One region of the Mycobacterium canetti CIPT 140010059 genome, then DNA from elsewhere that is predicted to be linked to it. Evidence: riboswitches for the same ligand, from Rfam matches in the RefSeq annotation. Region 1 holds a riboswitch; the other holds the start of a gene.

Region 1 (18,488 bases):
CGCACGACACCTGTAGCAGTCTGGGCAAGCCCGCGATGTCGTCGCGAGTATCTCGTTGAGCTATCTCGGAGAGATGCCCTTCGAGTTAGTATCGTCGGTTCGTGTAGAGAATATCTATAGTGACTTTTGCGGGACTGTGGGCCGGGTCTACACCAGGGGCTCGAAGCCGCATTGGCCGAAGCAAGCGGAGGTGCAAGTGCCGACATGAGCGGCGCCAATGAGCCGCGCCGGCGACGATGCAGTGGGGGTACCGCCCGCTTGCGGGGGACGAAGCGATGACGAGGAGCGGCGCCAATGAGCACCGACATACCCGCCACCGTTAGTGCGGAGACCGTGACGTCCTGGTCGGATGACGTCGATGTAACGGTGATTGGTTTCGGCATCGCCGGCGGTTGCGCGGCGGTCAGCGCGGCCGCCGCCGGCGCCCGGGTACTGGTGCTCGAACGTGCCGCCGCGGCGGGCGGCACCACCGCGCTTGCCGGGGGGCACTTCTACCTGGGGGGCGGAACCACGGTGCAGCTGGCGACCGGTCATCCCGATTCACCCGAGGAGATGTACAAGTACCTGGTCGCGGTCTCCCGAGAGCCCGATCACGACAAGATTCGCGCCTATTGCGACGGCAGCGTCGAGCATTTCAACTGGTTGGAGGGCCTGGGTTTTCAGTTCGAGCGTAGTTACTTTCCCGGCAAGGCCGTGATTCAACCCAACACCGAGGGCTTGATGTTCACCGGAAATGAGAAGGTGTGGCCATTCCTGGAGTTGGCGGTGCCGGCACCGCGCGGGCACAAGGTACCCGTGCCGGGCGACACCGGCGGTGCCGCCATGGTGATCGACCTGCTGCTCAAGCGAGCCGCAAGCCTGGGGATACAGATCCGCTACGAGACGGGCGCCACCGAGCTCATCGTGGACGGGACCGGCAAGGTAACCGGGGTGATGTGGAAGCGGTTCTCCGAAACCGGTGCAATCAAAGCGAAGTCGGTAATCATCGCGGCCGGCGGATTCGTGATGAACCCGGACATGGTGGCCAAATACACTCCGAAACTGGCCGAGAAGCCGTTCGTGCTGGGCAACACCTACGACGACGGGTTGGGCATCCGGCTGGGTGTATCAGCCGGCGGCGCCACCCAACACATGGACCAGATGTTCATCACGGCTCCGCCGTACCCGCCGTCGATCTTGCTCACCGGCATCATCGTCAACAAACTCGGACAGCGGTTCGTCGCCGAGGACTCCTACCATTCCAGGACCGCTGGGTTCATCATGGAACAGCCAGACAGCGCGGCGTATTTGATCGTCGACGAAGCCCACCTGGAGCACCCCAAGATGCCGCTAGTCCCGTTGATCGACGGCTGGGAAACGGTTGTGGAAATGGAAGCCGCGCTTGGCATTCCACCGGGCAACCTGGCGGCGACGCTGGACCGCTACAACGCCTACGCCGCGCGCGGCGCAGATCCCGATTTCCACAAGCAGCCGGAATTCCTTGCAGCACAAGACAACGGGCCGTGGGGGGCGTTCGACATGTCGCTGGGCAAGGCGATGTATGCCGGATTCACTCTGGGCGGGCTGGCCACGTCGGTGGACGGTCAAGTACTGCGCGACGACGGCGCGGTGGTGGCCGGCCTGTACGCGGTCGGGGCATGCGCGTCCAATATCGCCCAGGACGGCAAGGGATATGCCAGCGGGACCCAGCTGGGTGAGGGGTCGTTTTTCGGGCGTCGCGCCGGAGCGCATGCGGCGGCCGCGGTAGCCCAAGCGTGATAGTCACCTCACGTCGCGACTGTGAATCCTGGGACGCGACACGCCCTGAAAGCGTCGTGAGAGTCGCAGTCGCGCACACGGGTTACACCCGTACCGGTTCGTTTTCGACTGGGGCCAGCCGCCATTGGCCGCCACCGAGTAGTTCGAGCTGGTTTTCGTGCAGCCGCTCGAGGGCGGGGCGATGGCTGACGCTGACCACGATGCAGTCCGGCAGCTCGCTGCGCAGCAATTGGTAGAGCGCAAACTCCAGCCCGGTGTCCAGCGCCGAGGTACTTTCGTCGAGGAAGACCGCCTTGGGTTTGGTGAGCAGGATGCGAGCAAAGGCAACACGTTGCTGCTCACCGGGGGAGAGCACCTTGGCCCAGTCGCGTTCCTCGTCCAGCCGGTCACACAGTGGGGCCAGCGCCACCTTGGTCAGCGTGTCCCGCAGGGTGGCGTCGGGGATGGCGGCCGCAGAGTTGGGGTAGCACACCACGTCACGCAGCGTCCCCAGCGGCACATACGGCAACTGCGACAAGAACATCGTCTCGTTCTCGCCGCCCGGCCGGTGCAGGGTCCCCGATGCGTAGGGCCACAGTTCCGCCAGACTGCGCAGCAGCGTGGTCTTGCCGGCCCCAGAACGCCCGGTGATCACCAGCGAGCCTCCGCGGTCCAGCCGCACATCGAGCGGGTCGATCAACCGATCGCCGGCAGGCGTACGCACCTCGATGTCGTTGAGCTCGACGGACTCGTCGTCGCTCGGTCGGGTCAGGACCGCGGGCAGGGCGCGGCCTTTCTCGTTGGCGTCGACCAGCCCATGCAATCGGATGATTGCTGCGCGGAAGGACGCAAACGCGTCGTAGTTGTTGCGGAAGAACGACAACGAGTCGTGAATGTTGCCGAAGGAAGTCGCCGTCTGCCCGACATCGCCGAAGTCGATCTGCCCGGCGAATAATCGAGGCGCCTGGATGACCCACGGCAACGGAACAATTGTCTGGCTCACCGACAGATTCCATCCATTGAATGCGATGCTGCGCCGAACGTAGCGACGGTAATTGTCGATCACCGGCGTGAACCGCCGCTGTAGCTGGGTACCTTCCACCCGCTCGCCGCGGTAGAAACCCACCGCCTCGGCGGCGTCGCGTAGCCGAACCAGCGCGTAACGGAAAGCGGCATTGAGCTTTTCATTGCGGAAGCTGAGCCAGATCAGGGGCCGCCCGATGATGAACGAGATGACCGTGGCCACGAACACATAGACCAGCACGGTCCAGAACATTGCGCGCGGGATGGACACGCCGAAGATATTCAGGGTGCCCGAGAGATTCCACAGGATCGCTGTGAAAGAAATCACCGAAATGATCGACTGCACGGCCCCGAAAAGCAGCGTGCTGGCCGTCCCGTTGGAGGGAGCATTCGGAGTGCCGCCTGCCCCGGCGGTGAAGATATCGACGTCTTGCTGAATGCGCTGGTCGGGGTTGTCGATCGTTTCGTCGATGAACAGGTCTCGGTAGTAGGCCCTGCCGTCGAGCCAGTCTTGTGTGAGGTGGTGGGTTAGCCAGACCCTCCAGGCGATGATGAAGCGCTGCGTCAAGTAGATGTCGGCCATGACCCGGGTCACGTGCAGCACGGCCATCACGCTGAAAACCCCGATCGACATCCAAAATCCTCGCACACCTGAGCGTTTGACCGTGCCATCGCCAGAGGCGATGCCCTCGAAGGCCTTCTGCAAGGCCGTGTACATGTCGTTGCCTTGGTAGCTGAATAGCACATTCAGGCGCACTGCCAGCACTACCGAAAGCAACAACACGCCGAGCATCAGCCACACGCGAACGCTGTTGGGGCCAACGAAGTATGCGCGGGTGATCCGCCAGAACTGCCGGCCCCAGGGCGTCAAATACCTGAGCAGAACCAATATCGCGAGCACACAGATGGCACTGATCGTCCAGGCTTTGCCGACCCAATACACGGAATCCGGGAATGCTCTAGACCAATCGATGGACGGCTTAAACAATTTCGGGCCCAAGGTCGACGTCTCCTCACAAACAGAAATCCTTCGGGCGAAGGTACCCGAAGGTTGTCGATAGGCTGCCGATATGAGCACCGACACCGCCCCGGCCCAGACCATGCATGCTGGCCGGCTTATCGCGCGCCGACTTAAAGCCAGTGGTATCGACACGGTCTTCACGTTGTCGGGCGGCCACCTGTTTTCCATCTACGACGGCTGCCGTGAGGAGGGCATCCGCCTGATCGACACCCGCCACGAACAAACCGCCGCCTTTGCCGCCGAAGGCTGGTCGAAGGTGACCAGGGTGCCGGGCGTGGCCGCGCTCACCGCGGGGCCGGGGATCACCAACGGGATGAGCGCGATGGCGGCGGCCCAGCAGAACCAGTCACCACTGGTGGTGCTCGGCGGCCGGGCGCCGGCGCTGCGCTGGGGTATGGGTTCCCTGCAGGAGATCGATCACGTGCCGTTTGTGGCGCCGGTGGCCCGCTTCGCCGCTACAGCGCAGTCAGCCGAGAACGCGGGCCTGCTGGTCGATCAGGCGTTGCAGGCGGCGGTGAGTGCGCCGTCGGGTGTGGCATTCGTCGACTTCCCGATGGATCACGCGTTCTCCATGTCCTCAGACAATGGCCGCCCCGGCGCGCTCACCGAGCTACCGGCCGGTCCCACCCCAGCCGGCGACGCCCTGGACCGGGCGGTGGGCCTGCTTTCGACGGCCCAGCGTCCGGTCATCATGGCAGGTACCAACGTCTGGTGGGGCCATGCGGAGGCGGCATTGCTGCGTCTTGTCGAGGAACGGCACATTCCGGTGCTGATGAACGGGATGGCGCGCGGCGTGGTGCCCGCCGATCACCGGTTGGCCTTCTCACGGGCGCGGTCAAAAGCGCTGGGGGAGGCTGATGTCGCGCTGATCGTCGGTGTGCCGATGGATTTCCGTCTGGGCTTCGGTGGGGTATTCGGGTCGACAACGCAGCTCATCGTGGCAGACCGCGTCGAACCCGCACGCGAACATCCGCGACCAGTCGCGGCGGGGCTCTATGGGGATCTGACCGCCACCCTTTCGGCGCTGGCCGGATCTGGCGGCACCGACCACCAGGGCTGGATCGAGGAGCTCGCGACGGCCGAGACCATGGCGCGTGATCTCGAGAAGGCCGAGCTGGTCGATGACCGGATCCCATTGCATCCGATGCGGGTGTACGCCGAGCTGGCCGCGCTGCTGGAGCGGGATGCTCTAGTCGTTATCGATGCGGGCGATTTCGGGTCGTACGCCGGCCGGATGATCGACAGCTATCTGCCAGGCTGTTGGCTGGACAGCGGTCCGTTTGGCTGCCTGGGGTCGGGTCCCGGCTACGCCCTGGCTGCCAAACTGGCGCGGCCGCAGCGCCAGGTCGTGCTCTTGCAGGGCGACGGCGCGTTCGGGTTCAGCGGCATGGAATGGGACACGCTGGTTCGGCACAACGTGGCGGTCGTGTCAGTGATCGGCAACAACGGCATCTGGGGTTTGGAGAAGCACCCGATGGAAGCGTTGTACGGCTATTCGGTGGTGGCCGAACTGCGCCCGGGAACCCGCTACGACGAGGTGGTGCGCGCACTGGGCGGCCACGGCGAGCTGGTGTCGGTGCCCGCTGAACTTCGGCCGGCGCTGGAACGGGCCTTTGCCAGTGGCCTGCCCGCTGTGGTCAACGTGCTCACCGACCCAAGCGTGGCTTATCCACGCCGATCCAACCTGGCTTGACGTCCAGCCGGGCCGTGAACGTGCACGGTTGTACACGAATTGCGGCCTGTCGGTGTACAGACACGCACCCTCGCGGCCGGCCGGCATTCGCGTACCGTTGGTTTGTGCCCAAGACCACCCGCGCTCAACCCGGCCGGCTGAGCAGCCGATTCTGGCGATTGCTCGGCGCCAGCACCGAAAAGAACCGGAGCCGCTCCCTGGCGGATGTAACCGCTTCGGCAGAATACGACAAGGAAGCTGCCGATCTGTCCGACGAGAAGCTGCGTAAGGCGGCAGGCCTGCTCAACCTCGACGACCTCGCGGAGTCCGCCGATATCCCGCAGTTTCTCGCGATTGCCCGGGAAGCCGCCGAGCGGAGGACCGGGCTGCGACCATTTGATGTGCAGTTGCTTGGCGCGTTGCGCATGCTCGCCGGAGACGTGATCGAGATGGCCACCGGTGAGGGCAAAACCCTTGCCGGGGCGATCGCGGCCGCCGGTTATGCGCTGGCCGGCCGGCACGTGCACGTCGTGACGATTAACGATTACCTGGCCCGCCGCGATGCGGAGTGGATGGGCCCGCTGCTGGACGCGATGGGCCTGACGGTCGGCTGGATCACCGCGGACTCGACCCCTGACGAGCGCCGGACCGCATATGACCGTGATGTCACCTATGCCTCGGTCAACGAGATTGGCTTCGATGTACTGCGCGATCAGTTGGTGACTGATGTCAATGACCTGGTATCGCCCAATCCAGACGTGGCTCTCATCGACGAAGCCGACTCCGTGCTGGTCGACGAGGCGCTGGTGCCCCTGGTGCTGGCCGGAACCACACATCGTGAGACGCCGCGGCTGGAGATCATCCGGCTGGTCGCTGAGCTTGTTGGCGACAAGGACGCCGACGAGTACTTTGCCACCGATTCCGATAACCGCAATGTCCACTTGACCGAGCACGGGGCACGCAAAGTCGAGAAAGCGCTCGGTGGCATCGACCTGTACTCCGAGGAGCACGTCGGCACCACACTGACTGAGGTCAATGTCGCGCTGCACGCGCATGTGCTCCTGCAACGCGACGTGCACTACATCGTCCGCGACGACGCGGTGCACCTGATCAACGCGTCGCGTGGCCGTATCGCGCAACTGCAGCGCTGGCCGGACGGGTTGCAAGCTGCGGTCGAGGCCAAGGAAGGTATCGAGACCACGGAAACTGGGGAAGTGCTCGACACCATCACGGTGCAGGCCCTGATCAACCGGTATGCGACTGTGTGCGGAATGACGGGAACCGCGCTGGCCGCCGGTGAGCAGCTACGGCAGTTCTACCAGCTCGGTGTCTCACCGATACCACCGAACAAGCCAAACATCCGCGAGGACGAGGCCGACCGGGTCTACATCACCACTGCAGCCAAGAACGACGGGATCGTCGAGCACATCACCGAGGTGCACCAGAGGGGGCAGCCTGTGCTGGTCGGTACCCGCGACGTGGCCGAATCCGAGGAACTGCACGAACGCCTGGTGCGCCGCGGTGTGCCCGCCGTGGTGCTCAACGCGAAGAACGACGCCGAGGAGGCCCGGGTCATCGCCGAGGCCGGCAAATACGGCGCGGTCACGGTGTCAACTCAAATGGCCGGGCGCGGCACCGACATCAGGCTCGGCGGGTCCGACGAAGCTGACCACGACAGGGTCGCGGAATTGGGCGGCCTGCACGTGGTCGGCACTGGCCGTCACCACACCGAGCGGCTAGACAACCAGCTGCGCGGTCGGGCCGGGCGCCAGGGAGATCCCGGGTCGTCGGTGTTTTTCTCAAGCTGGGAAGACGATGTCGTTGCGGCCAACCTCGACCACAACAAGCTGCCGATGGCAACCGACGAAAATGGCCGGATTGTCAGCCCGAGGACGGGTAGTCTGCTCGACCATGCCCAGCGCGTTGCCGAGGGCCGGTTATTGGATGTGCACGCCAACACGTGGCGCTACAACCAGCTGATCGCCCAGCAGCGCGCCATCATCGTCGAACGGCGTAACACGTTGTTGCGCACCGTAACCGCGCGTGAGGAACTCGCCGAACTGGCGCCTAAGCGGTACGAGGAGCTGTCCGACAAAGTATCCGAGGAACGCCTCGAGACGATTTGTCGGCAGATCATGCTGTATCACCTCGACCGTGGCTGGGCCGATCACCTGGCGTATCTGGCCGACATCCGGGAGAGCATCCATCTACGCGCGCTGGGCCGGCAGAACCCACTCGACGAGTTTCACCGGATGGCTGTGGACGCGTTCGCGTCGCTGGCCGCCGACGCCATCGAGGCGGCTCAACAGACGTTCGAAACCGCGAACGTCCTTGACCACGAGCCGGGGCTGGACCTGTCCAAACCGGCCCGGCCGACGTCGACATGGACCTACATGGTCAATGACAACCCACTGTCCGGTGACACGCTTTCTGCCCTCAGTCTGCCCGGGGTGTTCCGCTGAGCTGCCCAGCGTAAGCGCCGAGCGTAACGCCACTGCGAAATTTCGGGCAGAAAATCGCAGTGGCGTTACGCTCGCGGCTAGGGGTGCCCCCACAGCCCGCCGTTTCGGCGCGCATCGTCGCCAGGCTAGATCCGATTGCCCGGCTCCTCAGCCCGCCGTTTCGGCGCGCATCGTCGCCAGGCTAAGGTCACGGCTCATGGAGCCGGTGCTCACGCAGAATCGGGTGCTGACTGTCCCCAACATGTTGAGCGTTATTCGCCTCGCGCTCATCCCAGCATTCGTCTACGTCGTGCTCAGCGCGCACGCCAATGGCTGGGGGGTAGCGATCCTGGTGTTCAGTGGCGTTTCGGACTGGGCTGATGGCAAGATTGCACGGCTACTAAACCAGTCATCGCGGCTGGGCGCGCTGCTGGACCCGGCCGTTGATCGCCTCTACATGGTCACTGTTCCTATCGTGTTTGGCCTGAGCGGCATCGTGCCGTGGTGGTTTGTCCTTACGTTGCTGACCCGCGATGCGCTGCTGGCTGGGACGCTGCCGCTGCTATGGAGCCGTGGACTGTCAGCGCTACCGGTGACCTACGTCGGTAAGGCAGCGACTTTCGGCTTCATGGTTGGCTTTCCGACCATTCTGTTGGGGCAATGCGATCCATTGTGGAGCCATGTGCTGCTGGCCTGTGGTTGGGCATTCTTGATCTGGGGTATGTATGCCTACTTGTGGGCCTTCGTGCTGTATGCAGTGCAGATGACGATGGTGGTGCGGCAGATGCCTAAGCTCAAGGGCAGGGCTCATCGGCCGGCGGCCCAGAACGCTGGTGAACGTGGCTGAGTCTGACCGGCTGCTCGGCGGCTACGACCCCAACGCCGGCTACAGCGCCCACGCAGGGGCGCAGCCACAACGCATCCCGGTTCCGTCGTTGCTGCGCGCGCTGCTATCAGAGCATCTGGATGCTGGATACGCGGCGGTTGCCGCCGAGCGCGAGCGTGCTGCGGCACCACGGTGTTGGCAAGCCCGCGCCGTCAGCTGGATGTGGCAGGCATTGGCCGCGACCCTAGTCGCCGCCGTGTTCGCTGCCGCGGTTGCGCAGGCGCGCTCGGTGGCACCCGGCGTGCGCGCCGCCCAACAGTTGCTCGTTGCGAGTGTGCGATCAACCCAGGCCGCCGCCACCACGTTGGCTCAACGGCGCAGCACACTCTCGGCGAAAGTCGACGACGTGCGGCGGATCGTACTCGCAGACGACGCCGAGGGACAGCGGCTGCTGGCCCGTCTCGACGTGCTTAGCCTGGCCGCGGCCAGCGCACCGGTTGTCGGGCCTGGTCTGACGGTGACCGTGACCGATCCCGGTGCGAGCCCTAATCTTTCCGACGTGTCCAAGCAGCGGGTTAGCGGTAGCCAGCAAATCATCCTCGACCGCGATTTGCAGCTCGTCGTCAACTCACTGTGGGAAAGTGGCGCCGAGGCCATCTCGATCGATGGCGTCCGGATCGGGCCGAACGTCACGATCCGGCAAGCCGGCGGAGCAATCTTGGTCGACAATAATCCCACGAGTAGTCCCTACACCATCTTGGCGGTCGGGCCGCCACATGCCATGCAGGACGTCTTCGATCGCAGCGCCGGGCTGTACCGCCTGCGGCTGCTGGAGACCTCCTACGGTGTCGGCGTCAGTGTGAACGTCGGCGACGGTCTGGCATTGCCTGCCGGTGCGACCCGGGATGTCAAGTTCGCCAAACAGATTGGGCCCTAGTGAGAGAAGTCCTGGTGAATAGGAAACCATGGGGAGCGATACGGCCTGGAGTCCGGCGCGCATGATCGGGATCGCGGCGCTCGCCGTTGGAATCGTGCTGGGTTTGGTTTTCCATCCCGGCGTGCCAGAGGTCATCCAGCCGTATCTGCCGATCGCGGTGGTCGCCGCGCTCGACGCGGTGTTCGGTGGCTTGCGCGCCTATCTCGAGCGGATCTTTGACCCGAAGGTCTTCGTGGTTTCGTTCGTGTTCAACGTTTTGGTGGCTGCCCTAATCGTCTATGTCGGTGACCAACTGGGCGTCGGCACACAGTTGTCCACCGCGATCATCGTCGTGCTGGGCATCCGCATCTTCGGCAACACCGCGGCCTTGCGGCGGCGGTTGTTCGGAGCGTGACGGAGATGAGATCACCGTGAGTGAGAATCGCCCAGAACCCGTGGCAGCCGAGACTTCCGCCGCCACAACTGCGCGTCACTCCCAAGCCGACGCGGGCGCTCACGACGCCGTGCGACGTGGTCGTCACGAACTACCAGCCGACCATCCGCGCTCCAAGGTCGGACCGCTGCGGCGGACAAGATTGACCGAAATACTGCGGGGTGGTCGCTCGCGTCTGGTGTTCGGGACGCTTGCGATCTTGTTGTGCTTGGTTCTGGGGGTTGCCATAGTCACTCAGGTCCGTCAGACCGACTCCGGTGATTCATTGGAAACAGCCCGTCCTGCAGACCTATTGGTGTTGTTGGATTCGTTGCGGCAACGTGAGGCCACGTTGAACGCCGAAGTGATCGACCTTCAGAACACGCTGAACGCGTTGCAGGCATCCGGCAACACCGATCAGGCAGCGTTAGAAAGCGCCCAGGCTAGATTGGCCGCGTTGTCCATCCTGGTCGGCGCCGTGGGTGCCACCGGGCCGGGCGTCATGATAACGATCGACGATCCGGGACCCGGAGTAGCGCCTGAGGTGATGATCGACGTGATCAACGAACTGCGTGCCGCTGGAGCCGAGGCGATCCAGATCAACGATGCACACCGGTCGGTACGGGTCGGGGTTGACACCTGGGTTGTCGGTGTGCCCGGCTCACTGACAGTCGACACCAAGGTCCTGTCCCCGCCGTATTCGATTCTGGCGATTGGTGATCCTCCAACGCTGGCCGCGGCGATGAACATTCCTGGTGGTGCACAGGACGGTGTCAAACGCGTCGGCGGGCGGATGGTTGTGCAGCAGGCCGACCGTGTGGACGTGACCGCCTTGCGGCAACCAAAACAGCACCAATACGCTCAGCCCGTCAAGTGAACTAGCCCAACTCCGAGCCGACCAGAATAGGATTACCGTGAGCGATATCCCGTCCGATCTGCACTACACCGCCGAACACGAGTGGATTCGCCGCAGTGGCGACGACACCGTCCGGGTGGGGATCACCGACTATGCACAGTCGGCGCTTGGCGACGTCGTTTTCGTTCAGTTACCCGCTATCGGCACCGCGGTCACCGCCGGCGAGACCTTCGGCGAAGTGGAATCGACGAAATCTGTGTCGGATCTCTATGCGCCCATTTCGGGTAAGGTGTCTGCGGTCAACAGCGATCTGGACGGCACTCCGCAATTGGTGAATTCCGACCCCTACGGAGCCGGCTGGCTGCTGGACATCCAGGTCGACAGCTCGGATGTCGCTGCCCTGGAGTCAGCTTTGACGACACTGCTCGACGCTGAGGCCTACCGCGGCACACTGACCGAGTGACGATTGCTAAGGTCCCTGCCAGCGTCACGTGGGAGGTCGCGGGTCTGCACGGATCCGGGCGGGGCAGGGCAATCGAGCCTGGGATCCGCTGGGGTGCGCACATCGCGGACCCGTGCGCGGTACGGTCGAGACAGCGGCACGAGAAAGTAGTAAGGGCGATAATAGGCGGTAAAGAGTAGCGGGAAGCCGGCCGAACGACTCGGTCAGACAACGCCACAGCGGCCAGTGAGGAGCAGCGGGTGACGGACATGAACCCGGATATTGAGAAGGACCAGACCTCCGATGAAGTCACGGTAGAGACGACCTCCGTCTTCCGCGCAGACTTCCTCAGCGAGCTGGACGCTCCTGCGCAAGCGGGTACGGAGAGCGCGGTCTCCGGGGTGGAAGGGCTCCCGCCGGGCTCGGCGTTGCTGGTAGTCAAACGAGGCCCCAACGCCGGGTCCCGGTTCCTACTCGACCAAGCCATCACGTCGGCTGGTCGGCATCCCGACAGCGACATATTTCTCGACGACGTGACCGTGAGCCGTCGCCATGCTGAATTCCGGTTGGAAAACAACGAATTCAATGTCGTCGATGTCGGGAGTCTCAACGGCACCTACGTCAACCGCGAGCCCGTGGATTCGGCGGTGCTGGCGAACGGCGACGAGGTCCAGATCGGCAAGTTCCGGTTGGTGTTCTTGACCGGACCCAAGCAAGGCGAGGATGACGGGAGTACCGGGGGCCCGTGAGCGCACCCGATAGCCCCGCGCTGGCCGGGATGTCGATCGGGGCGGTCCTCGACCTGCTACGACCGGATTTTCCTGATGTCACCATCTCCAAGATTCGATTCTTGGAGGCTGAGGGTCTGGTGACGCCCCGGCGGGCCTCATCGGGGTATCGGCGGTTCACCGCATACGACTGCGCACGGCTGCGATTCATTCTCACTGCCCAGAGGGACCATTACCTGCCGCTGAAGGTGATCAGGGCCCAGCTGGACGCCCAGCCCGACGGTGAGTTGCCACCATTCGGATCTCCTTACGTTCTACCGCGATTGGTGCCCGTAGCCGGCGACAGTGCTGGCGGCGTCGGGTCGGACACCGCGTCCGTGTCGCTCACGGGTATCCGGCTCAGTCGGGAAGACCTCCTGGAACGATCGGAAGTGGCCGACGAGCTACTGACGGCCCTGCTCAAAGCCGGTGTGATCACCACCGGGCCGGGCGGCTTCTTCGACGAACACGCCGTCGTGATCCTGCAATGCGCACGAGCGCTGGCCGAATACGGCGTCGAGCCGCGGCATCTACGCGCCTTCCGCTCCGCGGCCGACCGGCAGTCCGACCTGATTGCCCAGATTGCCGGCCCGCTCGTCAAGGCCGGCAAGGCCGGTGCCCGCGACCGGGCCGACGACTTGGCCCGTGAGGTGGCCGCGCTTGCCATAACTTTGCACACGTCGCTGATCAAGTCTGCGGTTCGCGACGTTCTTCACCGCTGAGGACTAGACTTCGTTCGACAGCTTGGTGTTCGACGTCACGGTAGAGACGTGGCGCCCACCGCGTCGTCGCACCGAGCGTGAGTCGGACACCGGTTGCATGTGCGGAGGGCAGACGCAGATGGGTGAAGTTCGTGTTGTCGGCATTCGCGTCGAGCAGCCGCAGAACCAGCCGGTGCTGTTATTGCGCGAGGCCAACGGTGATCGATACCTGCCGATCTGGATCGGCCAGTCGGAGGCTGCCGCTATCGCGCTGGAGCAGCAAGGCGTCGAGCCGCCACGTCCGCTGACCCATGATCTGATCAGGGATCTCATTGCTGCGCTGGGGCATTCGCTCAAAGAGGTGCGCATTGTAGACCTGCAGGAAGGAACTTTCTACGCTGATCTGATCTTCGACCGCAATATCAAGGTGTCCGCCCGTCCCTCGGACTCGGTGGCAATCGCATTGCGAGTGGGTGTTCCGATCTACGTCGAGGAGGCCGTACTAGCCCAGGCCGGTCTGCTGATTCCCGACGAAAGTGACGAGGAGGCCACCACCGCTGTTCGCGAGGACGAGGTGGAGAAATTCAAAGAGTTTCTCGACAGTGTGTCACCTGACGATTTCAAGGCCACCTAGCGCGGCGACGATGCGCGCCGGGACGGCGGGCTGAGGAGGCGCGCGATAAGGCCGAGCGCGGCGACGATGCGCGCCGGGACGGCGGGCTGAGGAGGCGCGCGATAAGGCCGAGCGCGGCGACGATGCGCGCCGGGACGGCGGGCTGAGGAGGCGCGCGATAAGGCCGAGCGCGGCGACGATGCGCGCCGGGACGGCGGGCTGAGGAGGCGCGCGATAAGGCCGAGCGCGGCGACGATGCGCGCCGCGACGGCGAGCATCCATTATTTGCCGGCCAGCAACGTCACGGCTGCGTCTCATCTCTGGCTGCAATTGTCGACACGCCTAGCGGTTAGTGCCTAATGCGCCCGGCGACCGCGATACTTTGATCACGACTTGATAGTTAACCGGGAGCATCGCGCCCATCGAACAGCGTATGCTCTCTAACACTCGGGCCCTAAGTAATGGCTGTCGGGGGAGCCAGTGACGCAGCTAGTGACAAGAGCGCGATCGGCGAGAGGAAGCACCTTGGGCGAGCAGCCACGTCAAGACCAGCTCGACTTTGCTGACCACACGGGCACTGCTGGTGATGGTAACGACGGCGCCGCTGCGGCCAGCGGACCCGTGCAGCCCGGCCTGTTCCCCGACGATTCCGTTCCTGACGAGTTGGTAGGTTATCGCGGACCGAGCGCCTGCCAGATCGCTGGGATCACCTACCGCCAGCTCGACTACTGGGCGCGCACATCGTTGGTTGTGCCGTCGATCCGTAGTGCGGCAGGATCCGGCAGCCAGCGGCTGTACTCGTTCAAGGACATCTTGGTTCTCAAGATCGTCAAACGGTTGCTCGACACCGGTATCTCGCTGCACAACATCCGGGTTGCAGTTGACCATCTGCGCCAGCGTGGCGTCCAGGATCTGGCCAACATCACCTTGTTCTCCGATGGGACCACCGTGTACGAGTGCACGTCGGCCGAGGAGGTCGTCGACCTCCTGCAGGGCGGCCAGGGTGTGTTCGGCATCGCCGTCTCGGGCGCGATGCGGGAGCTGACGGGTGTTATCGCCGACTTCCACGGTGAGCGCGCCGACGGCGGGGAGTCGATTGCTGCCCCCGAAGATGAACTGGCCTCCCGACGCAAGCATCGCGACCGCAAGATCGGCTAGCCGAGAGTTCCCCCGCGAACAGACACAGAATCGCACGCGGCAGGCTCCTCGGATGCGATTGTGTGTCTGCTCGGCAGTAGACTGGACAACGCATCGCTCTAGTGCGGGAGAGTTCTGTGGCTGCCAGCTACGGACGCCGAAGGAGCAATACCTCTCCGTCAACCTCTCAGGCACCCGGACCGCGCGAGACTACGATGCCTCTGGAAAGCGGTGGCGACCCCTGGCGGTCCTCACCCGCCGATGGGGAAAGGCGATTCACCTGACGGTGGACAGAGTCGCCGAATCTCTCAGGCGCCTGGCGTGCAGGTGAAGACAGAGGGAGAGGGCCGCTAGTCCTCTGCTTTGTCAGGAGTTCACCGTGTCCGACCATTCGACGTTCGCAGACCGGCACATCGGTCTGGACAGCCAGGCCGTCGCGACCATGCTCGCCGTGATCGGGGTGGATTCGCTCGATGACCTGGCAGTCAAGGCGGTCCCGGCGGGCATCCTAGACACACTCACCGACACCGGAGCCGCACCGGGTTTGGACAGTCTGCCACCGGCTGCCAGCGAAGCCGAGGCGCTGGCCGAGCTGCGAGCGCTGGCCGACGCTAACACCGTCGCCGTGTCGATGATCGGGCAAGGCTACTACGACACACACACCCCCCCGGTGCTGTTACGCAACATCATCGAGAACCCGGCCTGGTATACCGCCTACACGCCGTACCAGCCCGAGATTAGTCAGGGTCGGCTGGAAGCCTTGCTGAACTTCCAGACCCTGGTCACCGATCTGACCGGCCTCGAGATCGCGAACGCGTCGATGCTCGACGAGGGCACCGCGGCGGCCGAGGCCATGACTTTGATGCACCGCGCGGCCCGCGGGCCGGTGAAGAGGGTGGTCGTGGACGCCGACGTGTTCACCCAGACCGCGGCGGTGCTGGCCACCCGCGCCAAGCCGCTGGGTATCGAGATCGTCACGGCCGACCTGCGCGCCGGTCTGCCCGACGGCGAATTTTTCGGCGTCATCGCCCAGCTGCCCGGGGCCAGCGGCCGGATCACCGACTGGTCTGCCCTGGTGCAACAGGCCCACGACCGTGGCGCACTGGTGGCCGTCGGCGCCGACTTGTTGGCGCTGACGCTGATCGCGCCGCCCGGAGAGATCGGCGCTGACGTCGCCTTTGGCACCACACAACGGTTCGGAGTGCCGATGGGGTTTGGCGGCCCGCATGCCGGGTACCTTGCGGTGCACGCCAAGCATGCGCGTCAGCTGCCCGGCCGGCTGGTCGGTGTGTCCGTCGACAGTGACGGCACGCCGGCCTATCGGTTGGCGCTGCAGACTCGCGAGCAACACATCCGCCGCGACAAGGCCACCAGCAACATCTGCACCGCACAAGTGCTGTTGGCGGTGCTTGCCGCGATGTACGCGAGCTACCACGGCGCGGGCGGGCTGACCGCCATCGCACGCCGGGTGCATGCCCACGCCGAGGCTATCGCCGGTGCACTGGGCGATGCGTTGGTGCACGACAAGTACTTCGACACGGTGTTGGCCCGGGTGCCCGGTCGTGCCGACGAGGTGCTGGCCAGGGCCAAGGCCAACGGCATCAACCTGTGGCGTGTCGACGCCGACCATGTGTCGGTAGCTTGCGACGAAGCCACCACTGACGCCCACGTGGCGGTCGTTCTGGACGCGTTCGGTGTAGCGGCCGCCGCACCCGCCCATGCGGACATCGCAACGCGCACATCGGAGTTCCTGACGCATCCAGCGTTCACGCAATACCGCACCGAGACGTCGATGATGCGGTACTTGCGTGCGCTGGCGGATAAGGATATTGCCCTCGACCGCAGCATGATTCCGCTCGGCTCGTGCACGATGAAACTCAACGCCGCCGCCGAGATGGAGTCGATTACCTGGCCTGAATTCGGGCGTCAGCATCCATTTGCCCCGGCATCTGATACCGCTGGGCTGCGTCAACTTGTTGCCGACCTACAGAGTTGGCTGGTGCTGATCACCGGTTATGACGCGGTGTCGCTGCAACCTAACGCGGGCTCGCAAGGCGAGTATGCGGGCCTATTGGCGATCCACGAGTACCACGCCAGCCGGGGTGAACCGCATCGCGACATCTGCCTGATCCCGTCCAGCGCGCACGGCACCAATGCCGCGTCAGCCGCCTTGGCCGGCATGCGCGTGGTGGTGGTGGACTGCCACGACAACGGCGACGTCGACCTCGATGACCTGCGCGCTAAGGTCGGGGAGCATGCCGAGCGGTTGTCGGCGCTAATGATCACCTACCCGTCCACTCACGGCGTGTACGAACACGACATCGCCGAGATCTGCGCTGCCGTGCACGACGCGGGCGGCCAGGTATACGTCGACGGAGCCAACCTCAACGCCCTGGTCGGCCTGGCCCGGCCGGGCAAGTTCGGCGGTGACGTCAGTCACCTCAACCTACACAAGACATTCTGCATTCCGCACGGCGGCGGTGGCCCAGGCGTCGGCCCGGTGGCGGTGCGGGCGCACCTGGCACCGTTTCTGCCAGGTCACCCCTTCGCCCCCGAGCTGCCCAAGGGCTATCCGGTGTCGTCGGCACCATATGGGTCGGCTTCGATTCTTCCGATCACCTGGGCATACATCCGGATGATGGGGGCTGAGGGACTGCGGGCGGCATCGCTGACAGCGATCACGTCGGCTAACTACATTGCGCGCCGCCTTGACGAGTATTACCCGGTGCTGTACACCGGCGAGAACGGCATGGTCGCCCACGAGTGCATCCTGGACTTGCGCGGTATCACTAAGTTGACCGGTATCACCGTCGACGATGTCGCAAAACGGCTGGCAGACTATGGTTTTCACGCACCAACGATGAGTTTTCCGGTGGCCGGTACGCTCATGGTGGAGCCCACCGAGAGCGAGAGCCTGGCCGAAGTGGACGCCTTCTGCGAGGCCATGATCGGCATCCGCGCCGAGATCGACAAAGTCGGGGCCGGGGAGTGGCCTGTCGACGACAATCCGCTGCGCGGCGCACCGCACACCGCGCAGTGCCTGCTGGCGTCTGATTGGGACCACCCGTATACGCGGGAACAGGCCGCCTACCCGCTCGGCACCGCATTCCGACCCAAGGTTTGGCCCGCGGTACGTCGCATCGACGGCGCCTACGGGGATCGCAACCTGGTCTGCTCATGCCCGCCGGTAGAGGCTTTTGCCTAAACGCTCGTCGACCGGCCCCCGGTCGAGCTCGAGGCCCGGGTGCTACTGGGTGGGTAGCTGACGTGTCGGCTGCTATGGGTCGTTGTCGGGGTTGCGGAGTTTTCGGGGTGGCGGCAGGTGTTGGTGCGGGGTTGACCGTGGTCGGAGGTGGGGAGCTATTCGGTGTCGCCACCCGCGCTCCAACAATGCCAGCTGTTGCGGGGTGCTCAGCGACAGAGGTTCAGCCGAAGCGCTCAATGATCGCGGCGGCGATCCGGTCGGGGGCGTCCTCCTGGATGAAGTGTTTGGCGTTGGGCAGCTCCACCAGGACGTGGTCGGGAAATGTCGCACTCAGTCTGGGGATAATCGTTTTCGGCCTGAATGCGACATCCTTCATCCCCCAAATCAACAGGGTGGGCTTGGTACCCAGCGTGGCTGGCACCTCCCGGGCGAGCCGTGCCAGCAGGGGACGGGCGGCCAGGATCTGTTTGGGCATCTCGGCTACGCCTCGGCGTGCCGCGGCGTTGGGCTGCACCGCCCGGTAGTGCGCCATCACCGCGCTACTCGGCCGGTGCTCGGTTCCCGCGGGTATCAAGCGCTCGACAAAGAAGTTGCGCCGTAAGATCGCGTACTGCACTGGCGGGCTGGACATCACCCTGCTGAAGGCCTTCATCGCCAGCGTGTCCGCCGGCCAGAACCACGTGTTGCCCAACACGACG
Region 2 (12,820 bases), 2.0 Mb from region 1:
CTACGCCCCGGCGCCGACCAGACCATCGGCGGGGTTGCCGGCATCGTCGCCGACGTCCTTGCCGCGCTCGAGCTCAAGGACGTGGTGCTGGTCGGCAACGACACCGGCGGGGTCGTCACCCAGCTCGTCGCGGTCCACTATCCCGAACGGCTCGGTGCCCTGGTCCTCACTAGTTGCGATGCGTTCGAACACTTTCCGCCGCCGATCCTCAAACCGGTGATCCTGGCCGCGAAATCGGCCACCCTGTTCCGGGCCGCGATCCAGGTGATGCGGGCACCGGCCGCGCGTAACCGCGCGTATGCCGGTTTGTCGCACCACAACATCGACCATCTCACCCGGGCCTGGGTTCGTCCGGCGCTATCCAACCCGGCCATCGCCGAAGACCTGCGTCAGCTCTCGCTATCGCTGCGCACCGAAGTCACCACCGCAGTCGCCGCCCGGCTGCCTGAATTCGACAAGCCGGCGCTCATCGCGTGGTCGGCGGATGACGTGTTCTTCGCACTCGAGGACGGTCAACGGCTCGCCGCGACCATCCCGCGCGCCCGTTTCGAGGTAATCGAGGGAGCACGGACGTTCTCGATGGTGGATTCCCCGGACCGGCTCGCCGACCAGTTGTCGACGGTCGCGGTGCGCACGTAGCCGGGTGCCCGTTTGGGCCAAGAAGTTCCGCGGCACTGCCTTTTGTGGCCCGCGGGACTTAGAATGCCCGCTGTGACGACCCCGTCCAACCACTGGGGGGACGAACGAAGGAAGCTCTCGCATCAGCCACCGGTGCGGGGTCAGATTCTTGGCCGCAGGCAAGCCCGGCGGCTGAGCCAGCACTTCGCGCGGGTCGGCGTCGAAGCCCCGCCGAAGCGCCTTCAGGAAATGCTGTTGGGCGCTCCCGCCGCCGACGAAGAATGGACCGACGTCAAGTTCGCACTGATCGTGACCCAGCTGAACCATGAGAAGCGCGTCGCGAAATTCCACCGCCTACAACGCCGAGCCACGCATTCACTAATCTGTCTGGGTTTGGTTCTCGTCGCACTGAACTTCCTGATCTGCCTCGCCTACATCTTCTTCAGCCTGACCCAACACGCCGCAGCGTTGTGAATCTACTGGTTGGCTTAATCGATGATGTCGCGCAGGGCGGCCGCGATAGCCTCGATCGCCCGATCCAGTATTGCGCGGGTGGTGGCGAAGTTCAGCCGCGCAAATCCCGAGCCCACCGCGGCGCCGAACGGAATGCCAGGCGACAGCGCCACCTTCGCCTTCGAGAGCAGGTATTCCGCCGGTTCAGACGGCAGAGCCAGCGCACGGAAATCCACCCACGACAGGTAGGTACCGTCCGGAGCGTTGACCTCTACCCCGGGAGCTAACTCCGGCAGCGCCCGTGCCAGATGATCACGGTTCGCCCGCAGATAAGGGAGCAGCTCGTCCAACCAAGATTCGCCATGATGGTAGGCGGCGATGTTCGCGCGGATACCGACCGTTGATGCGCCCATGCGGTGCAACATGTTGATCCGGTCCCAGTCGTGGGCGTCACGGCGGTTAGACAGGATCACCTGAGCGCACATCAGACCCGGCAAGTTCCAGCCTTTGGACGCCGACACCAACGTGACCACGACTTCAGCCGCCGCCTCCGACACCGAAGCGGCGGCGACATGGCGCGATCCGTAGACCACCGGTGCCCAGATCTCATCCGCGATCACCCGGGCGCCGTGGCGGGCCGCGATATCCACGATCGCACGTAGCTCGGCTTCGGTGAACGCCGTACCCAGTGGGTTATTCGGATTGCAGATAATCACCGATCCGGCACCGCGGACGAACGCGGCCTGCAGAGCGTCCAGGTCCAGCAGGTAGCGTCCCGAGTCTTGCTGCACCATTGGGACTTCCACTCGTTGGCGGCCGGTGACGTGCAGGACGTCGAAAAACGGCATGTAAGCCGGAACCGGCAACGCGACCGGACTCTCCGGCCGGGTAAGGAATTCGACGACGACTTCCATCCCCTTCAGGACATCCGGCACGACGCGGACCCAGTCCGGTCGGGGGCACCAACCGTAGCGTTGTCGGCACCAATCGGCCGTCGCCCTCGGCAGGCTGTCCTCGCCCAACGGCGGGTAGCCGAACTCCTCGTTGTCGACGCACGCCCGCACCCCGTCGAGCACAGCCGGTGCGGTGGGAAAGTCCATCTCCGCCAGCCACAGTGGCACTACATCGGGCCCGAAATAGTTCCACTTGAGCGTGTTGCGACCCCGAAGCTGTTCCTCGGTCAACAGATTGAAGATGCTGTCCTGCATTTTATGACGGGGTTATGACGGGGTGTTGTAGCCCACAGCGGATGCTTGTAGCGGTACCTGGGTTCCGCTGCGCCAGACGGCTTTGACGTCGCAGAGTCCGGCGGGGTCATGGTCCACACCTGCCGCAACAGCCAGCAGATCAGCGTCGTAGCCCGGCGCGATGCGACCCTTGCGGTGGCCGAGCCCACAGCTGGCAGCGGCCGCTGCGGTGGCGCCGGTCAGCACCTCTGTGCTGGTGAACCCGTGTCGAGACAGATACACCAAATCGTCGGGGAGCACGTCATGGCGTCTGCCCGGGGCGACTCCAGCGTCGGTGGACAGGGCGACACGCGCACCGGCGTCGATGAGCCGGCGGATGTTTCGCCATCCATCCTGCACAACCGCGACAAGGTTCTCCGGCATCTCCGGATACACCCGGGGAATCGTCATACCGCACCACACACCTTGGGCAACAATCGCTTCAACAACATCCGGGCTGGCGGCGGCGCTGCCTTCGCTCAAGAACGTGCAGTGCTCGATGCCGTCAACACCCGCGGCGACCGCCGCGGCGATCCCTGCGGTGGCATGTGCATGTGCGGTCACCGGTAGACCTACCTGCTCGGCGGCCGCCACCACCGCGGCCAGTTGGCCGCTGCCGTACTGCGGCTGCCACGGATCGGATGCTGTGGTAACGAATCCGCCCGTGGCCATCACCTTGATCCAATCCGCTCCCCGCGCGGCCCGCTCCTGCACCGCATCAACCAGCTCCTCGACGCTATCGGCCACGCCGCCGAGGAACCAGCAATGCCCGCCGCTGCGAGTCAATGGTGGCCCAGAAACCACCAGTTCCGGCCCCACCGTCGTTTTCTGCCGATACTCCTCCCGCAGCGCCAAGGCCGCATAGTCACGGTCGCCGAGATCGCGAATCGTGGTGATCCCGGAGCGCAACGCGGCCGCGGCGTGCCGTCGCGCCCGTCCCACCAGCACCGCATGGGGGTCGCCGGCCAAATCCTCTGGCCTACCGTCGGGGTCCCAGCACAAATGCGCATGCGCATCCACCAGACCCGGCAACAAAGTCGATTCACCCAGATCAACCAGGTTCATATCGGGGCAGGCGGAGCCAGCAAAATCGACCGCGCTGATCCGACCATCCTCGACCACGACCAGCACGGGACCACGCTGAAACCGGTATCCGTCGAACATTTGCCTAGCGCGAATCCCGATCCGTCCCGGACGCGCCGACACCTGGCTAATGCTCAGATCGCCCATCGCTCAGGGACCTCCAAACGCGCACGCGGTGTGAACCGCCACCGCTGCCCCGGCAGTGGCTAGTTCCGGCCAAGCCGGGTTAGTCGTTGGCAAGCGCACGATGCTCGATCAGATCGCGCAGACCCCCCACGCCGAGCCGCTCACGAAACGCCTGCACGGTATAGCCGACGGCCGTCGCGTCGCTGCGGGCACGCACGGTCGCCGAGCGCGGCAGGTGAAACAGCACGCCTATCTCGCCGAAGTAATCCCCCGGCCCGGCAACCTTGACCAATTCCTCACCGCCGTCGGCCAATTCGTGCACAATCTCAAACTCGCCCTCCGACACCACGTAGATCAGGTCGCCCATCGTGCTCTGCTCGAACAGCACCTCGCCGGCCTGAAGATGCACGGTTTCAGGTGGCCGATTTGTCTCCGCGAAATCGGGTGTCAGCTCAACGACGCGATCGGCCATCGGCAACATCCTGCTGTCGTGGGTTGCGACCACGACCACACGCTCGCCATCGGCCAGTTCGCGGATCAACCGCAGCACCTCCTCCACCTGGATGAAATCCAGGTGTGCGGTCGGTTCGTCAGCGAGGATCAGTGGCGGATCCAGCGCAATCGCGCGTGCCACCGCGACTCGTTGCTGCTGACCTCCGCTCAGATCACCGGGTCGATGATTCATTCGTTCCGCGAGATTGACGCGCGCCAGCAGTTCTTCGGCACGCCTACGCGACGCCCTGCGTGACATCCCGGCCGAGCGTAACGGCACCATCACGTTCTCGACAGCGGTCAGGCTGGGCACCAGATTGAACGCCTGGAACACGATGCCGACCTTGTTACGCCGGTAGTTCGCCAGCTCGGCGCCTTGTAGCGTCGTGATGTCGACTTCGTCGAACTTGATCGCCCCAGACTTCGGGCGCAGAATGCCGCCCAGACAGGAAAGCAGTGTCGTCTTGCCGCAGCCGCTGGGTCCGAGCAGCATCACCAACGACCCGGCTGCCACGTCGAGGTTCAAACCGTTGATCGGCCTAAGCGCGTATCCACCGCTGTAGTACTCAACGACGAGGTTCTGAATGCTGAGATCGCCCACCGCTAGGGACCTCCGAACGCCTGCGCGGGATCGACCGTCACCACGCGCTTCAATCCGGCAACACTAGCGAACAGACCGATGACGATCGCGGCCACCGGTAGCGCCAGGTAAGCACCGACGGGTACCGCGACAATCATCGGAAACAGTGGTGCCAACACCTGCGCCAGGACGACGCCCACCACCGCCGCAAGCAACGCAATGACCAGCGCCTGTAATGCGAGCCCGGCCATAATCGAGCGCGTTGGCGTGCCAATCGCCTTGAACACCGCGAAGTCACGTAGCCGCTCAAGAGCCGAAAGGTACACCACCGAGCCGACGATCAGCACCGCCACAATCCACAGCAAAACAGCCACGATCGAGATCGAATTCACTGCGACCTTCAATGGGCGCACCAAATCATTGACAGCGCCCACCCGATCGAAAGTCTGGTAACCCTCCGGCAGCTGTCGGGGCATACCTATGATCCCGATGGACGTGATATTCGGCTGCCCGTTGTACGCCAATTTCTGTAAGCCCTCGGTCGTGAGGAAGACATTGGGGATCTTGGCCAGCGCGGTGGAATTCGGCACAATGCCGACGACCCGCAATCTGCGCGCGCCGACCTCGACAGTGTCACCGAGGTGTCGGCCCATCGTGCTCGATGCCGCGACTTCGTCCGGTTTCGACGGTGACCGACCCTCTGAGACCCGTGGCATGCCAGGTCCGTGCTCGGGCGCGCCGAAGACCGTGACGTTTCGCGTCGACGTGCCTTCTTTCATGATCGTCCCCACGCTGCCCAACGGGGCCGCGGCCATGACACCGGGTTCAGCGGCCACTCGGGCCAGGTCAACATCGGGAAACGGTATTGAACCCAGAAAAGGTCCAGCAGCGCCGGATCTGACGACGAATACATCGACACCCATGGAATCGACGGTGTGCCGGGCCTCCACCCGGAAGCCGTTCGCGAGTCCGGTCAAAACAAGCGTCATCCCGAAGATCAGCCCGGTGCTGATGATCGTGATGACCAGGCGGCGCTTTCTCCATTGCATGTCACGCAGGGCCGCGAAGAGCATTCCCAGACGCTACCAACGTGGCGCACTTGTGGGGCCTGGTCTTGACGTTTTGTGGTCAGGGCGCGGCCCGCTAGTGGTCGAAGAGGCGTTCGGGGTGGTGGTAGTCGTTGGTGCGGGCACCGCGGTCGAGGTGGGGTGGCGGGATCCATGCCGTTTGGCCGTCGGACCGTTTCCTTGTCTGCCAGCCTTTCCCGACTAGCTTGTGGTTGGGTGTGCAGGTGAAGGTGAGTTTGTCGATATCGGTTGAGCCGCCGGTTGCCCACTGGTCGATATGGTGGACTTCGCACCGGTCACCGGGTGCGTGGCAGTTGGGTCGACCATGGGTGCGGTGCCCGCGTTGCTGCGGGTCCGTTTCCCGTGGCCGCCCTTCGAACCGGACGTGCGACTTTCACCGTATCTGGCTCTTCACGGAATCTGCCGATGGGGTGGTTCAGACAGCCTGAGTCCAGGGAGTGGGGATCGTGTTGCCCCGATAGCGGTATCGCCGAATGGGCACCGCGGCGGGGTTAAACAGGGTGATCCCGTCCGCGCTGATGGGGTGCCACCGCCCGGTGGGGTCGGTGAGCCAGCGGCGGACGTCGGTCCAATTCCAGCGATGCCGAATGCGCTGCCAGTTCACCAGCCGCAACACCCGCTTGTCTTTGATCCGGTGACGCACCCGGTCCATCAGGTCCGCGTGGTCGATGCGGTCAAAGCACGCCTTGATATCAGCGTCGAGCACCCAGCGATACTCCTGGGTGCCGAACAAGTGAATCTCAGCGATCGTGTCGTGCGCGCGTCGCGCGGGCCGAAACCCGTAGGAGACCGGCTCGAAGTCGGTCTCAAAGATGGGTTCTAGCACCAGTTTCAACGCCGCCTGAACGACCCGGTCGGCCACTGTGGGAATCCCCAGCCGCCGTACCTTGCCCAACCCGCCCGGTTTGGGGATCTTGCGTTCCCGCACCGGTTGAGGTCGAAACTGTCCACTCTTGAGTTCAGTGCGCAGTTCGTTCAGGAACTCCAAGGCCCCGATCTCGGACTCGATGCGGGCCACAGTGAGCCCGTCTGATCCCGCGGCGACCACGGCGTCCACCGGGTCCACCGGGTCCACCGGGTCCACCGGGTCCACCGGGTCCACCGACACCGTGATCGAACTCATATTCGAATGCTATCGCCGCCACGCCCCGCCAGCCGCCGACAAACGCACCCCTGTGGATAAACACCCAACTGTGCACCAACGCGTGATATGACCCGCGCTGTCTGATTGGGCCGTCCGACTACCACCGACCGCAGGGTGACAAAACACATGCGTGGTGTGTATGTTGCTTTCCGTCACAATCGAACAGCCGCTGACGCGATGTGGGAGAACCTCCATGTCGAGGCGCCGTAGGAGCAATCTCCTCCCCGAGAATCTCTCAGGCCCAAGCACCACACCGCCGAGGCAACTCTGGAGACAGGGACGGTCGCACCGACCGTGCCTGACCGAAGGTGTAGAGCGGCGCCATGATGCGACGCCGCAGACTCTCAGGTTTCAGGACAGAGCGGGGAGGGCGCAACCAGCCCGGCGCGATCCGGGCTCGTCGAAACCGGAGTTGGCCCTTGTCTGAACCGCACGATCGAACTGTTGGCGACCTCGCCGTGGCCGAAACGATGTCGCGGCCGCCGGATGCCCATTTGGCCGGGCAGCCGATTGCTCCGGGAACACCCTTGACCGCCCCCGAGTACGCCGAACAGACCGGACTGAGCTGATGAACACCCTCAACGACTCCCTGACCGCCTTCGACCCGGACATCGCCGCCCTGATCGACGGCGAGCTGCGCCGTCAAGAATCCGGCTTGGAGATGATCGCTTCGGAGAACTATGCACCGCTGGCCGTGATGCAGGCCCAAGGTTCGGTCTTGACCAACAAGTACGCCGAAGGCTACCCGGGCCGGCGCTACTACGGTGGCTGTGAATTCGTCGACGGTGTCGAGCAGTTGGCTATCGACCGCGTCAAAGCGCTCTTTGGCGCCGAATACGCCAACGTGCAACCACATTCGGGGGCCACCGCCAACGCCGCCACCATGCATGCGCTGCTAAACCCCGGCGACACCATCCTGGGGTTGTCGCTGGCTCATGGCGGTCACCTGACCCACGGGATGCGGATCAACTTTTCCGGCAAGCTCTACCACGCCACCGCCTACGAGGTGTCCAAAGAGGACTACCTGGTCGACATGGATGCCGTCGCCGAGGCAGCGCGCACACACCGGCCCAAAATGATCATCGCCGGCTGGTCGGCGTACCCACGCCAGCTGGATTTCGCCCGCTTCCGCGCCATCGCCGACGAAGTCGACGCCGTGCTCATGGTGGATATGGCGCATTTCGCCGGCCTGGTCGCCGCTGGCGTGCACCCCAGCCCGGTGCCGCACGCCCACGTCGTCACCTCCACCACTCACAAGACGCTCGGCGGGCCCCGCGGCGGCATCATCTTGTGCAATGACCCGGCCATCGCCAAGAAGATCAATTCCGCGGTCTTCCCTGGGCAGCAGGGCGGGCCGCTCGAGCATGTCATCGCAGCCAAGGCCACCGCATTCAAGATGGCAGCACAACCTGAATTCGCGCAGCGCCAACAACGTTGCCTCGACGGCGCGCGCATCCTTGCCGACCGGTTGACCCAGCCCGACGTCGCCGAACGTGGCATCGCGGTGCTAACCGGCGGCACCGATGTGCACCTCGTCCTAGTCGACCTGCGCGACGCCGAACTCGACGGCCAGCAAGCCGAAGACCGGTTGGCCGCCGTGGACATCACCGTCAACCGCAACGCGGTACCCTTCGACCCTCGTCCCCCGATGATCACCTCGGGCCTGCGAATCGGCACCCCGGCGCTGGCCGCACGCGGCTTCTCCCACAACGACTTCCGCGCCGTGGCAGACCTCATCGCGGCGGCACTGACGGCCACCAACGACGACCAGCTGGGTCCGCTGCGCGCCCAGGTCCAGCGGCTGGCCGCACGCTATCCGCTCTACCCGGAACTGCACCGGACATGACCATCAGCGTCTTCGACCTGTTCACCATCGGCATCGGGCCGTCCAGTTCCCACACCGTGGGACCGATGCGCGCGGCAAACCAGTTCGTAGTTGCGCTGCGCCGCCGGGGCCACCTGGATGACCTCGAGGCGATGCGAGTGGATCTGTTCGGCTCGCTCGCGGCCACCGGAGCCGGTCATGGCACCATGTCGGCGATATTGCTGGGGCTGGAAGGCTGCCAGCCAGAAACGATTACCACCGAACACAAGGAACGCCGGCTCGCCGAGATCGCAGCGTCCGGCGTGACGCGAATCGGCGGTGTCATTCCGGTCCCGCTGACCGAGCGTGATATCGACCTGCATCCCGACATCGTTCTGCCAACGCATCCCAACGGAATGACGTTCACTGCCGCGGGCCCACACGGCCGCGTCTTGGCCACCGAGACTTATTTTTCGGTGGGCGGAGGGTTCATCGTCACGGAACAGACCAGCGGCAACAGCGGCCAACATCCATGCTCAGTTGCCCTTCCCTACGTGTCGGCCCAAGAACTGCTGGACATCTGTGACCGCCTCGACGTGTCAATTAGCGAAGCGGCGCTGCGCAACGAAACATGTTGCCGCACCGAGAACGAGGTACGCGCCGCGCTGCTGCACCTGCGCGACGTCATGGTTGAGTGCGAACAGCGGAGCATCGCTCGCGAAGGGTTGCTTCCTGGCGGCCTCCGGGTGCGCCGGCGAGCGAAGGTGTGGTATGACCGCTTGAACGCCGAAGACCCCACTCGCAAGCCGGAATTCGCTGAGGACTGGGTCAACCTGGTCGCGCTGGCAGTCAACGAGGAGAACGCCTCCGGTGGGCGCGTCGTCACCGCCCCGACCAACGGTGCCGCCGGCATCGTGCCGGCGGTCCTGCACTACGCAATCCACTACACGTCGGCCGGCGCGGGGGACCCCGACGATGTCACCGTGCGATTCCTGCTCACTGCTGGAGCCATCGGATCGTTGTTCAAGGAGCGAGCATCGATCTCCGGAGCCGAGGTCGGCTGTCAGGGCGAGGTCGGCTCCGCGGCCGCCATGGCCGCCGCCGGATTGGCTGAAATCCTCGGCGGCACACCGCGACAAGTGGAAAACGCCGCCGAGATCGCCATGGAACACAGCCTCGGCCTGACCTGTGACCCCATCGCCGGGCTGGTGCAGATCCCCTGCATCGAACGCAACGCGATTTCCGCCGGCAAGGCCATCAACGCCGCACGGATGGCATTGCGCGGCGACGGCATCCATCGCGTCACCCTCGACCAGGTCATCGACACCATGCGCGCCACCGGCGCGGACATGCACACCAAGTACAAGGAAACCTCGGCCGGCGGGCTCGCCATCAACGTCGCAGTCAACATCGTCGAGTGTTGACCAACCGTTGCCGTTGAGTCCGGCTCATCCGACGGGATAGACGACCCCGGTGAGCTCTTCGGACACAGCCCACAGGCGGCGCTGCAGCTGCTCGTCGTGAGACTGGGCGCTGGAGGCCACCACCTTCGGGTAGCCCCGTATTTCACCGAAGCCATCGGGTCCGAAGTACTGGCCGCCGCGCACCGCGGGATCGGTGGCGGCACGCAATGTCGGCAGGGCCCCCAGTTCGGCGTCTTGCATCAGCGGCGCCAGTATGGCCGCCACCGCGACGAGCGGCCGTGGCATGTTGCGGACCAGTTCGGTGTTGGACACTCCCGGGTGCGACGCGACCGCGATGGTGGTTCCGCCCGGTGCTAACCGACGCTGAAGTTCATAAGTGAACAGCAGGTTGGCGAGCTTGGCTTGGCCGTAGGCGGCGACCCGCCTGTACCGGCGTTCCCACTGGAGGTCGTCGAAATGGATTGCGGCACGGATGCGATGGCCGACGCTGCTGATGGTGACCACTCGTGAACCGGCGACGGGCAGCAGTCGATCAATCAACAGGCCGGTCAACGCGAAATGGCCCAAGTGGTTGGTGCCGAACTGCATCTCGAAGCCGTCTGCTGTGGTCTGTCGGGGTGTATACATCACCCCGGCGTTGTTGATCAGCAGGTCGATGCGCTGGTGGTCAGACTTCAGCTGTGCCGCGGCGGCGCGCACCGACGCCAGCGAGGTCAGGTCAAGCTCCTGAAGCTCTACTTCGGCGCCGGGGGTGGCCTCGGTGATGCGTGCCGCCGCCTGCTTGCCCTTGTCGAGGTTGCGCACAGCCAGCACCACGTGTGCACCATGGGCGGCAAGCGCTGCGGCGGTCTCGAATCCAAGTCCGGTGTTGGCCCCCGTGATGACGGCGGTCCGGCCGGTCTGGTCGGGAATGTCGGCGGCAGTCCATTTGGTCATGAGGGCTCCTCGCTATGCTTTGACTAAGCGGGGCGAGCGCTCCGCTTAGCCGAACTATACGGAACGCGCGCCCCGCTTTGTCAAGGCTTTCGGAGGTACGACTTGGCTCCTACTGACCGGCGGGTGCGTGCCGACGCGGCCCGTAACCGGGCACGCGTATTGGAGGTTGCCTACCAAACCTTTGCGGCCGACGGTCTATCGGTGCCCGTTGACGAGATCGCTCGGCGCGCCGGAGTCGGCGCAGGCACGGTATACCGGCATTTCCCGACCAAGGAGGCGCTGTTTCAGGCGGTGATCGCCGACCGGATGCACCGCATCATCGACAAGGGACATGCCCTGCTCAAATCCAAGCATCCCGGCGACGCGCTGTTTGCATTCCTGCGGTCGATGGTATTGCAGTGGGGCGCCACCGATCGCGGCCTGGTCGAGGCGCTGGCCGGCGTCGGGATTGAAATCAGCAGCGCGGCCCCGGAAGCCGAGGCAGATTTCTTGGACCTGCTCACCGACCTGTTGCGCGCCGCCCAGCGCGCCGGCACCGTACGGCCGGACGTAGACGTGCTTGAGGTCAAGACGCTCCTAGTCGGCTGCCAAGCGATGCAGAGCTACAACGCTGAGTTGGCCGCAAAGGTGACCGACGTCGCCCTCGACGGCCTTCGGGCAAACAGAAAGTGATCGTCGTCGCGCAGAACACCGCCCGAATCATGTGCGGCGCAATCCGCGATACTGGTAACCGCCGCTACAACGCGGAGTGATTCAGCATCTGACCGACAGTGACGCCGGGAGAACACCATGAGCGCCGAACAGCCGACCATCATTTACACGCTGACCGACGAGGCGCCGCTGCTGGCGACCTACGCCTTTCTGCCGATTGTGCGTGCCTTTGCCGAACCGGCGGGCATCAAGATCGAGGCCAGCGACATCTCTGTAGCGGCACGCATCCTGGCGGAATTCCCCGATTACCTGACCGAGGAGCAGCGGGTACCGGATAACCTCGCCGAACTGGGCCGGCTGACTCAGCTACCCGACACCAACATCATCAAGCTGCCGAACATCAGCGCCTCGGTGCCACAGCTGGTAGCCGCCATCAAGGAACTGCAAGACAAGGGTTACGCGGTCCCAGACTACCCGGCGGACCCGAAGACTGACCAGGAGAAGGCCATCAAAGAGCGCTACGCCAGATGCCTGGGCAGCGCGGTGAACCCGGTACTGCGCCAAGGCAATTCGGACCGTCGGGCGCCCAAGGCGGTGAAGGAGTACGCGCGCAAGCACCCGCACAGCATGGGCGAGTGGTCGATGGCCTCACGCACCCACGTAGCGCACATGCGGCACGGTGACTTCTACGCCGGCGAGAAGTCGATGACACTGAACCGCGCGCGCAACGTGAGGATGGAACTGCTGGCCAAGAGCGGCAAGACGATCGTGCTCAAGCCCGAGGTGCCGCTGGATGACGGCGACGTCATCGACAGCATGTTCATGAGCAAGAAAGCGCTGTGCGACTTCTACGAAGAGCAGATGCAGGATGCGTTCGAGACCGGCGTGATGTTCTCCTTGCACGTCAAGGCGACCATGATGAAGGTCAGCCACCCCATCGTCTTCGGCCACGCGGTCAGGATCTTCTACAAGGACGCCTTCGCCAAGCACCAGGAGCTGTTCGACGAATTGGGCGTCAACGTCAACAATGGCTTGTCCGATCTGTACAGCAAGATCGAGTCGCTGCCGGCGTCGCAACGCGACGAGATCATCGAGGACCTACACCGTTGCCACGAACACCGCCCCGAGCTCGCGATGGTCGATTCGGCCAGAGGTATCTCCAACTTCCACTCGCCGAGCGATGTGATCGTGGACG

The links. A riboswitch is a leader RNA that binds a small molecule or an ion and turns the genes downstream of it on or off. The one in region 1 is predicted to bind glycine.
Region 2: another riboswitch for glycine. It lies ahead of glyA (serine hydroxymethyltransferase); the one in region 1 lies ahead of gcvP (aminomethyl-transferring glycine dehydrogenase).

What each region holds. Positions count from the first base shown of each region.
Region 1 is NC_015848.1:2,099,354-2,117,841, forward strand. It holds partial or broken gene MCAN_RS23545 (VOC family protein) at 1-153, shown strand, start outside; partial or broken gene MCAN_RS22400 (16S rRNA (guanine(966)-N(2))-methyltransferase RsmD) at 224-298, shown strand; gene MCAN_RS09580 (FAD-binding protein) at 295-1,758, shown strand; gene bacA (vitamin B12 ABC transporter ATP-binding protein BacA) at 1,841-3,760, opposite strand; gene MCAN_RS09590 (acetolactate synthase) at 3,831-5,474, shown strand; gene secA2 (accessory Sec system translocase SecA2) at 5,579-7,915, shown strand; gene MCAN_RS09600 (CDP-alcohol phosphatidyltransferase family protein) at 8,112-8,741, shown strand; gene MCAN_RS09605 (DUF881 domain-containing protein) at 8,734-9,657, shown strand; gene MCAN_RS09610 (small basic family protein) at 9,686-10,051, shown strand; gene MCAN_RS09615 (DUF881 domain-containing protein) at 10,068-10,946, shown strand; gene gcvH (glycine cleavage system protein GcvH) at 10,984-11,388, shown strand; gene garA (glycogen accumulation regulator GarA) at 11,628-12,116, shown strand; gene ftsR (transcriptional regulator FtsR) at 12,113-12,856, shown strand; gene MCAN_RS09635 (bifunctional nuclease family protein) at 12,975-13,469, shown strand; gene MCAN_RS09640 (MerR family transcriptional regulator) at 13,974-14,606, shown strand; glycine riboswitch at 14,701-14,798, shown strand; glycine riboswitch at 14,799-14,932, shown strand; gene gcvP (aminomethyl-transferring glycine dehydrogenase) at 14,965-17,790, shown strand; gene MCAN_RS09655 (haloalkane dehalogenase) at 18,011-18,488, opposite strand, start outside.
Region 2 is NC_015848.1:75,516-88,335, reverse strand. It holds gene MCAN_RS00430 (alpha/beta fold hydrolase) at 1-639, shown strand, start outside; gene MCAN_RS00425 (hypothetical protein) at 712-1,092, shown strand; gene MCAN_RS00420 (MalY/PatB family protein) at 1,107-2,279, opposite strand; gene MCAN_RS00415 (metal-dependent hydrolase family protein) at 2,292-3,527, opposite strand; gene MCAN_RS00410 (ABC transporter ATP-binding protein) at 3,607-4,599, opposite strand; gene MCAN_RS00405 (ABC transporter permease) at 4,602-5,651, opposite strand; partial or broken gene MCAN_RS22250 (HNH endonuclease) at 5,722-5,994, opposite strand; gene MCAN_RS00400 (reverse transcriptase domain-containing protein) at 6,082-6,789, opposite strand; glycine riboswitch at 6,981-7,071, shown strand; gene glyA (serine hydroxymethyltransferase) at 7,379-8,656, shown strand; gene MCAN_RS00390 (L-serine ammonia-lyase) at 8,653-10,038, shown strand; gene MCAN_RS00385 (SDR family NAD(P)-dependent oxidoreductase) at 10,063-10,974, opposite strand; gene MCAN_RS00380 (TetR/AcrR family transcriptional regulator) at 11,077-11,646, shown strand; gene MCAN_RS00375 (NADP-dependent isocitrate dehydrogenase) at 11,764-12,820, shown strand, end outside.